3 regions of the Priestia sp. JV24 genome follow, and region 2 is predicted to be linked to each of the others. Evidence: riboswitches for the same ligand, from Rfam matches in the RefSeq annotation. Region 2 holds a riboswitch; each other region holds the start of a gene.

The links. Region 2 has a riboswitch for S-adenosylmethionine ahead of OK414_RS25645 (phosphoadenylyl-sulfate reductase). Riboswitches for the same ligand answer to the same signal wherever they lie in the genome.
Region 1: another riboswitch for S-adenosylmethionine. It lies ahead of OK414_RS11365 (Na+/H+ antiporter NhaC family protein); the one in region 2 lies ahead of OK414_RS25645 (phosphoadenylyl-sulfate reductase).
Region 3: another riboswitch for S-adenosylmethionine. It lies ahead of OK414_RS05885 (hypothetical protein); the one in region 2 lies ahead of OK414_RS25645 (phosphoadenylyl-sulfate reductase).

Annotation. Positions count from the first base shown of each region.
Region 1 is NZ_JAPCIN010000015.1:394,741-397,996, reverse strand. Features, by position in the region: gene OK414_RS11370 (hypothetical protein) at 56-184, shown strand; gene OK414_RS11365 (Na+/H+ antiporter NhaC family protein) at 224-1,534, opposite strand; SAM riboswitch class I at 1,620-1,726, opposite strand; gene OK414_RS11360 (ABC transporter permease) at 1,828-2,595, opposite strand; gene OK414_RS11355 (ABC transporter ATP-binding protein) at 2,588-3,256, opposite strand, start outside.
Region 2 is NZ_JAPCIN010000024.1:7,656-10,911, reverse strand. Features, by position in the region: gene OK414_RS25660 (potassium channel family protein) at 1-74, opposite strand, end outside; gene OK414_RS25655 (VOC family protein) at 142-525, opposite strand; gene cdaS (sporulation-specific diadenylate cyclase CdaS) at 623-1,249, opposite strand; SAM riboswitch class I at 1,563-1,665, shown strand; gene OK414_RS25645 (phosphoadenylyl-sulfate reductase) at 1,920-2,633, shown strand; gene OK414_RS25640 (inorganic phosphate transporter) at 2,653-3,256, shown strand, end outside.
Region 3 is NZ_JAPCIN010000012.1:36,115-39,370, forward strand. Features, by position in the region: gene OK414_RS05875 (GNAT family N-acetyltransferase) at 1-174, shown strand, start outside; gene OK414_RS05880 (amidohydrolase) at 222-1,376, shown strand; SAM riboswitch class I at 1,439-1,540, shown strand; gene OK414_RS05885 (hypothetical protein) at 1,609-1,851, shown strand; gene OK414_RS05890 (M20/M25/M40 family metallo-hydrolase) at 2,321-3,256, shown strand, end outside.

The DNA of each region.
Region 1 (3,256 bases), on a different contig from region 2:
GAAGCTAAACCCGTTACCATCGTGTTTTTACTCATTTACGTAAGGAGGTCATTTCATGGGTATTTTATTATTCATTTTATTATGCGGAATTGAAATTGGAGGAGCGGCTTATGCACTTAAGCAGAACGAGACGCTTTGGAAGGAGTTAGATGATGAAAAGCCGACTGATTTTTTAAAACAGTAAAAAACCCTTAAAAAGAACATTCTTTTTAAGGGTTTGATATTACGCAGCTTCTTTAGATGACTTTGACTTTTTATTTAAACGAGGAAATCCAATTACAATTGCAATGATCCCGCAAACCGCTGTTAACATTGGGTAGAATGTAAATGGAATAATCTCAATCGGTGAAACTTTAGCAAATCCTGCTGCGAGAAGCATTTGTGCGCCGTAAGGGATAAGCCCTTGAACGCTGCATGAAAACAAGTCAAGCAGACTGGCTGATTTACGATTATCAATTGAATACTTATCAGAGATTTCTTTTGCTAACGGACCTGCCGTAATAATTGAAATCGTGTTATTAGCCGTTGCTAAATTTGTTAAACTTACCAGTCCAGCGATGCTGAATTCTCCGCCTTTTTTCGTTTGGATACGTCGTGTTAATAAGTTCAATAAGAACTGAATACCGCCATTATAGCGAATAAGCTCAACCATTCCGCCGATTAGCAGAGATAAAATAATTAACTCTGACATTCCGCCAATACCTTCTGTCACAGTTTTAGCAAGAGAAGAAAGCGTGTAGCTTCCGTCAGCTAATCCGATCACGCCGGCCAATACAATTCCTCCGGTTAAAATACTTAATACGTTTGCACCAAATATCGCAGCGACTAAGACGCCCACATAAGGTAAGATTTTAAACCAGCTGAAGTCTTTAATTTCTACTGATGACGTGTTGCCTAGCGTCATTACAAGCAATAAAATTACCGTAACAATCGCTGCAGGAAGTACAATAAAAAAGTTCACTTTTAATTTATCTGACATATTTGTTTTTTGCGTACGAACTGCTGCAATAGTCGTATCAGAGATTACGGATAAATTATCTCCAAACATTGCACCACCAACAACGGCAGCAATTGCCAATGTAATGGATACATGCGCTTGCTCACTGATCCCTACAGCGATAGGCCCTAGCGCTGCGATTGTTCCCATTGACGTTCCCATCGAAATTGAAATGAATGCGCCAATAACAAAGATTCCGACTACCACTAAGCTTTGCGGAAGCACAGACAGAGCTAAGTTTACCGTTGAATCAACAGCTCCCATGCCTTTAGCCACTTGAGAAAAAGCACCTGCTAAAATAAAAATAAGCACCATAATAATGATATCAGGATGTCCTGCTCCTTTAGCAAAACGTTCCACTTTTACATTAAGTGAATCTTTGCGGTTCATAGCCAGCGCCACAATGGCTGCAATGATAATGGCTACTAATACAGGCAGCTTATAAAAATCTCCCGTTATAATTCCTGATCCGACAAACAGGACTAAAAAGACGCCCAGCGGTAACAGCGCCCAACCGTTTCCTTTTTGTTGTTCCATTCTTAACACCTCTTGTTTACGTAATAAAAAAAGACCTCTTCTTATTGATAAGAAGAGGTCTCTTATTTGTATCATAAGATTACCCTTCTCATCTTCCAAACGAAACATCGTCTGCTGGATTTGGCACCGCACTGCGTACAGCCAGTTGCCGAGACATCATAGGGCCAGTCCCTCCGTCTCTCTTGATAAGAAGTTTATAGTTGTTTTAAAAATAGTCTTTTACTACTGTAAGCTCTTTTTATTTAATTGTCAAATGCTATTTTAGAAAAATATATAGTGCGAAAATTCTCACATCAATTAGCTACGTCTCGTTTCAAAAACGCTGCCCATGCCACGCCCATAAAGAAGACAAAATGCGCCACCAAGATGAAAATGGAAAATGGAATTGTCATGCCGTCAAACATCGTCTTCATCCCGTCCATATACTGCACAAAGTTCGTGTTGGCGAACAGTAAAAATTTCCCCCACCATAAACCAAACTCTGATACTAGTCCTGTCACAGCTTTCGCCCCGATACTTACAACTATAGCCAGACTTGAAGCAAGCGCGCTGTTTCTGAATAAAGACGACAGCATAAATGCGAACGTCATCATCATAAACGTTTCCATATACGCACTGTCATACGTAAGCGTAATATTTTTAAGCAGCTGCGCATCTCCTTCTAGACTGGTAAATCCAAAGAACAAGGCTCCCCATACAAACGAAAACAGCAAATAGCTCAGTAAATAATACAAGCTAATTAAAATGAGGGTTAGGTACTTGGATGCTAAAATCGTTGAACGTCTAGCAGGGCGAATTAAAAGAAGCTTAATGGTACCTGCCTCAAACTCTTTTGCAACCATTGACCCTCCAACAGCAAGAGCGAAAAATTGAACGAGAATCAGCATACCTGAACTAAATGACAGGAAGTTCAAAATGTTGTCTTCTGTTCCTGCACTGTTTGCTACTTTTTTCATTAATAGAGCCATACAAAGAGTTAAAATACCGATGGTAATAAACGTGACTTTTGTGCTTCTTTTGTGAAACCATTTCATATGTTCATTTTGAATTAGCTTAAGCATGGTGCTCTCCTTCCGTAACGGACATAAACGAATCTTCAAGCGTCTCATACACAGGAGTGATTCGGTAGACTAAAATATCGCTGTCCACTAATTTTCTATTTACAGCTGGAATTTGTTCTTTTACAATCGCCACGTCGATAATATGTGATCTCATCGTTACTTCAAATTCTTGTGATAAAAGATCCGCTGCTTTTTGCGCGTCAGACAACTCAAATTCTACGTACATTCCTTGGTCTTGACGATTTGGAGATAGATCTTGAATGGCTTTTAACTCACCGTCTTGAATAATGCCAACGCGGTCACATAATGCTTCTACCTCTTTTAATAAGTGGCTCGCGATTAAGATTGAAATTCCTTCTTCCCTGCAAAGCGTTTGTAAATATGTACGAAATTCTCTCATTCCCGCTGGGTCTAGACCATTTGTTGGTTCGTCTAGTAAAAGCAATGCAGGCTTATGTAAAATGGCTTGAGCTACTCCTAAACGTTGTCTCATCCCAAGAGAATACGTCTTCACTTTTGCATGAATGCTGTTTTCAAGCTTTACTAAAGCAATCACTTCATCCAAGCGTTCTGATGTGATCCCTTCATGCATATTCGCAAAGTGTTTTAAATTTTGATAGCCCGTCAGATAATCATAAAACTCAGGGTTTTCAATAATCGC
Region 2 (3,256 bases):
AGGCAGCCGATAATAAAAAGAAGCCGCACTAAAATAGAACGACGAAAAAGTCGAAATAATAGCCATTCCATCATAAAAAAACCTCCAGTGATTAGTCATAACCACAGTATGACCATTTTCTACTGAAGGTATAAGATATCTTTATCTTTTTACTTCGTAATATTCAATCCATTCTTTGTCTGGACCGTAGAAAAATAAGTATCTTGCTCCATTTGGCAAAGTTACAATGTTTTCTTCCACAAATGAAACGCCTGCTGATTTTAAACGCTCAAACTCCTCTTCAATTCCGTCTACTGCCAGGGCAAAATGATGAACTTTACCTTCGTTAGGTAAGCTTGAGTTATACCCTTGAATTAACTCTACGATTACATTGCCTTCTAAACCTAGAAAAGCTAGCTTCAAAGATGGATCGGTATGTGGTAGTGTTTCGATGAGCTCTAATCCCACTTTTTGCGTATAGAACTCAATAGATTCTTCTATATCCTTTACTTGAACGCCTACATGTTCAAATTTTAAAATTGTCATATGCATCACCCGTATCTATAGTATGTAAAAACTATGAAATATATTAAAGAGAAAGGATATAGAAGTCAAGATAGGGCTGCTTATCAGGAAAGGGCTCTTAAATCATATTTTTGCTGGAGTGAATAGGGTAGAGGCTTCCATCAAGAGCAAACGAAATTTTGCCTGTTTCTTCAGATACAACTAAAATTAATGCATCCGATTTTTCCGACATTCCAATGGCTGCACGGTGGCGTGTTCCCAATTTTTTGGTCGTTGAAATAATAGACGAGAGAGGTAAAACATTAGCAGCTGAGATAAGCTGATTATTTCTAATCAAGACGGCTCCGTCATGTAAGGGTGTCCCTGGATAGAACAGCGTCTCAACTAGCGTAGCGCTGACAGGAGCTTGAATAGGGATTCCTTTTTGAATAAGAGAGTCTACATTTTGTTCCCGTTCAATGACAATTAAAGCGCCGTGACGTTTCTCAGAAAGGTTATGAATAGCTAAGGACAGAGCAGCATATTCAAATGTATAAGGCGATAGATAATGACGCAAATAATAAGAGGCAGCCGTAGCTTGAACATCTTGAAATAACTTTCGCATCTCCTCAAAATCACATAGGATACAATGATCACTCGTGTCTAAATGTTTAATTAAATTAGAGGCTTCAGTTGAAATCTGCTGTAAATATGTTCGCACATTATTTTTAATTGTATCGTCTAATTGAAAGGGTTGTCTCTCCATCTTATATAGCTCCTATCTGTCAGTCAGTGTTATCTGTAATGTGTGCTAATGTGGGTGAATTATCCGTAAAGCTTATAAATCCCTTATTAATTTTATAGAGAGGTTTTGTGTTTTATTTAGCAAGAGAATATAAAAAGTTGGAGAAAAAAGAAAGCGTTTTATAAACTGATACGTTCACATTTGGGTTAAATTTACATATGTTGTTTTAAATAAAAGTATAGATATTTCTGTGAATTTAAAGTATAGTTTTCTTATCGGATATATGATTTTTAATGTTGACAAATATTCTAAATATGCTAAAATTTTTAAAAAATGCTTATCAAGAGTGGTGGAGGGATCTGGCCCGCTGAACCCCGGCAACCTGCTTAGCAAGGTGCTAATTCCAGCAAAGTGTGTATCATTTTGAAAGATAAGGTGAAAATTTATTGCCTACCCAGTCTTTCAATATGGAAGACTTTTTATTTTGATATAGCGCAAGCGATAATTTGAGGAGGGACACCAATGACTGTAACCCCCGACTTAAAACAAATCTTTGAGCATGTTGAAGCAAAGTAAGAATTAAATAGTTTCGCTGACTAGACACACTAGAGGCGGTTTTATCCAATTCTAGTGGGTAAAACCGTCTTTTTTTATTGGATAACGCGGATAACTAAGAATTGGAGTGAAGAAAATGGCAGACTTATATACGTACGAAAACTGGAGTGATACATTTCCAGAGTTCGACAGTGAAGATGAAACAAAAGGAGCCCTTTCAGCATTGCAGTGGGCGTATGATACCTACGGAGATTCAATTATTTACGCATCAAGCTTTGGTATCGAGGGGATTGTGTTAATTGATTTAATTTCAAAAGTGAAAAAAGATGCTGAAATCGTCTTTTTAGATACGGGCGTTCATTTTAAAGAAACATATGAAGTAATTGATGCAATTAAAGAACGCTTTCCTGATTTGCGTATTCGTATGAAAAAACCGGATTTAACGCTTGCAGAACAAGCTGAGAAACATGGAGATGAACTTTGGAAGAGTCAGCCTAACCTATGCTGTCAAATTCGAAAAATCATCCCGCTAAGGGAATCTCTTGCTCCTTATGATGCGTGGATTTCTGGTTTGAGACGCGAGCAGTCTGAATCTCGTGCCAACACGAATTATTTTAATAAAGATGAGAAATTCAAGAAAGTGAAAGTCTGCCCGTTAATTCATTGGTCCTGGAAAGAAGTTTGGCGCTATGTGTATAAGCATGATTTACCATATAACAAACTTCATGATCAAGGCTACCCAAGTATTGGCTGTGAGCCCTGTACCGCACCTGCCTACAATGTAGACGATTTACGTTCAGGAAGATGGGCAGGTACACAAAAAGTTGAATGCGGATTACACGAATCTTAAATACGAAAGAGCTGAATAAATGATGCTTTTATATGTTGCCTTTATCATTGCGCTTTTTTTTGCAATGAATATTGGAGCAAGTGGTGCAGCAGCAGCTATGGGCGTTTCATACGGCTCCGGTGCGATTAAAAAGAAAAGAGTAGCCCTGTTCATCTGTGCTATAGGTATTGTGCTCGGAGCCATTATCGGAGGCGGCGAGGTGGTAAAAACTATCAGTTCAGGTATCATACCTGAAAAATTGCTGTCAGTAGAATTAGTTATTATCATTCTGGCTGCTGCAACGCTGTCACTCTTTTTCGCGAATTTAATTGGTATTCCTCTATCAACAAGTGAAGTAACGGTTGGTTCAGTTGTTGGAGTAGGCGTAGCTTATCAATCTCTGTATGTGGAAAAACTTTTAGTTGTCATGTCTTTTTGGATTATTGTTCCGCTGGTTTCATTTGTCATTGCTTTTTTGATTGGAAAAGTGATAAAACGCAGAGCGCATAAAAAAGAAGCAGAGGGAAAGTGGAAAAGAGTTTTAACGATTTTAGTTATAGCGACGGGATTCTTTGAAGCCTTCTCAGCTGGAATGAATAACGTGGCAAATGCTGTCGGTCCTCTAGTAGGAGCTGGATTAATGG
Region 3 (3,256 bases), on a different contig from region 2:
AAAAATATGTTTAAATCACCAGGTGTGTCTTTAGGAACAGCAAAAGAACATCCTTGGTTAGTTGAGATGTATGAACGAAAAGGATATGTTCAAGCTAAAGAAAAGCACCTTGCAGAAGGTTATACGACCGTATTTCTTTATAAAAAATTTAATAAGGTACACTCTTTGTCATAAAAGATAGAGAAGTTCTCCAAATTAAGAAATGTGAAAGAGTGATAAATATGACAGATCAATTACTACTAAATACGCTAATAGACATACGCCGTGAGCTGCACCGGTTTCCAGAGCTTTCAATGAAAGAATATGAAACAACTAAACGTATTAAAAAGTGGTTAAAGCACTATGATATTTCTATAGCTGATGCATTCCAATTAGACGTAGGAGCAGTAGCGGAAATTGTGGGAGGAAAGCCGGGACCTACTATCGCAATTCGAGCTGATATTGATGCGCTGCCAATTGAAGAAAAAACCAATCTGCCATTTGCATCTGAAGTAAACGGAGTTATGCACGCATGCGGCCATGATTTTCATACAGCTTCTATAATCGGAGCAGCCACTCTTCTTAAAGAGCGTCAGCAGGAGCTTTGCGGTACGGTACGGTTTATCTTTCAACCGGCTGAAGAAACGGCTTCAGGGGCAAAAATGCTAGTTGAAAAAGGTGTGCTCGAAGGAGTAGAAGCGATATTTGGGATGCATAACAAACCGGATCTTCCTGTAGGAACCATTGGCATCAAATCGGGAGCTTTAATGGCAAGCGTTGATCGTTTTGAAATTGACATCAAAGGAGTAGGAGGTCACGCGGGCATCCCTGAAAAAACAGTAGATCCGATTGCTGCTGCTGGTCAAATTGTTACTAGTTTACAAACCATTGTCAGCCGTAATCTCAGCCCCTTTCAAAATGTTGTTGTCAGCATAACTCAAATCCATGGAGGGAGCTCGTGGAACGTCATTCCTGACAAAGTAACGCTTGAAGGAACGGTGCGTACCTTTCAAGAAGAAGCGAGAGAAAAAATACCGGGTCTTATGAAACGAACTGCTGAAGGGATTGGAGCAGCTTTCGGGGCTTCAGTAGACGTTAAATGGTATCCATATCTTCCTGTAGTAAACAATGATGATACGCTGGAAAAACTGGCTATTAACGCTGCAGAGAATCTTAGTTATCAAGTCGTAGAAGCTGAACAATCGCCTGGAGGAGAAGACTTTGCCGTATATCAGCAGCATGTACCAGGATTTTTTGTATGGATGGGTACAGCTGGAGAATATGAATGGCACCATCCTTCTTTTTCATTAAATGAAGAGGCATTGCTTGTAGCAGCTTCTTATTTTGCTAATCTAAGCTTTCATTTTTTGAATTCATTCCATTACCGAAAAAATTAAAATATTTTTATTTTTCTATTTACGGGGATGGAATTGTTTGATAAAATAAATTTTAAATTAAAAAGTTATCACGAGTGGACGAGAGATCTGGCTCTTTGACTCCACAGCAACCTACGAATGTAAGGTGCTCCTACCAGCAAAGCATGTGCTTTGGGTGATAAAACGGGTGAAAAACTCATTTTGCATCAAAGCAAAATGAGTTTTTTTTATTTTTCTAAAAGGAGAGGGTTTTATGAGTCATACAGCAGTTGCAGCACATACAGGAGAGAAAGCATTAAAGGAAGCAGTGAAATTATTAGGAAAGCATTATCAAGTAGCTTATCGTGAGTTAGAAACATTTTATGAAATTGTGGTCGAAAACCATGTTCGTACATATGCTGTAGGCATAGATATTAAAGATATACAAAAAGCAAATGAACTAGAAATTTATTCATCATGCTGTTCCAAGCTTGAGCGAGTAGGCTGTCTTTTATAGAAGAAGTCTGCTCGCGCCTCTATTTTTTAAGTGTTTTTAAATAGAAAGCATGGTTTTTGACAAGCAAAGAATCTGGTGGGTATAATCAATACTCAATAGATTTTAAAATTAATCATAAATTGTCGAAATTTTTACACAAATTAAAGGTTACATTCGAAATGAATTGTGGTATGTTATAAAACAAGAATATTTTATGAAAGGAGCATTGAAATGGAAATGTCTCTTGAACACGGAAACGATGCAGGAAGCGAACAGCTTATTGATCGTATCCTAGACTTTTTAGAAGATGACCAAAAGTAAAAAAAGAGTGTGCGGTGCTATCCCTAGCCGCGCACTCTTTTTTTATCATGTGCGTAAAGGCAGCGCCATACTATGATACATAGGGATAGAATGAAAGGGTCTCTGTCAAAGGGATTGACGAATGGTTTTGTTTGATAGAAAATTTAGAAAAAGGAAAGAGATGAAGGGTATGTCGAACAAAACATCTTTGTATCAAACAAAAGCACAGTTAAAAAAACTTGTAAGCGAATTGGTTTCTATACCTAGCGTGACAGGAACGATGGCAGAAGTGGAAATGGCTGAATCGATAGCGTCGTATTTATTGAAGCTGCCTTACTTTCAAAAAAACGAGCAAGTCGAGCTTCATTCAACAGGAGACGGGCGATCGATTGTCACAGCTTTTGTTCAAGGGAAAATTACGAATAAAACAGTTGTACTAGTAAGTCATTACGATGTAGTGGATGTACAAGATTATGGACAGTGGAAAAAGGATGCTTTTCACGCTGATACATTAACGAGTACTTTTTATAACCATATGGAACAAGTTCCGGCGCACGTACAAAAAGATATGATAAAAGGAGACTGGCTTTTTGGCCGAGGAACGATGGACATGAAAGCAGGCATTGCCCTGCATATCAGTATGGTTGAACGAGCATGCAACGGGGAGTTTGACGGAAACATCCTGCTGCTGTCAGTGCCGGATGAAGAAGTAAATTCGCTTGGGATGAGAAAAGCAGTGCCTGTTCTTTTAGAACTTGCCCGCAAACATCAGCTGGATTTTTCTCTCATGCTAAATGCAGAACCGGTGTTCAGCCGCTATCCTGGAGATCAAACGAACTATGTGTACTCAGGATCGATTGGAAAAATCATGCCAAGCTTTTTGTGTTATGGAAAAGAAACTCATGTAGGGGAACCGCTAGCTGGTTTAAATGCTAATTTACTAGCTTCTTATTTAACAAAAGAAATAGAATTAAACGTTGATTTTTGCGAAAAAGTAAGAGATGAAACGAGTCCACCTCCTACGGTGCTGATACAAAAAGATTTAAAAGAAGAGTATTCAGTTCAAGTTCCGCACTCTGCCGTTGTATTATTTAATTTATTTATGTTAAATCGCTCTCTTAAAGAA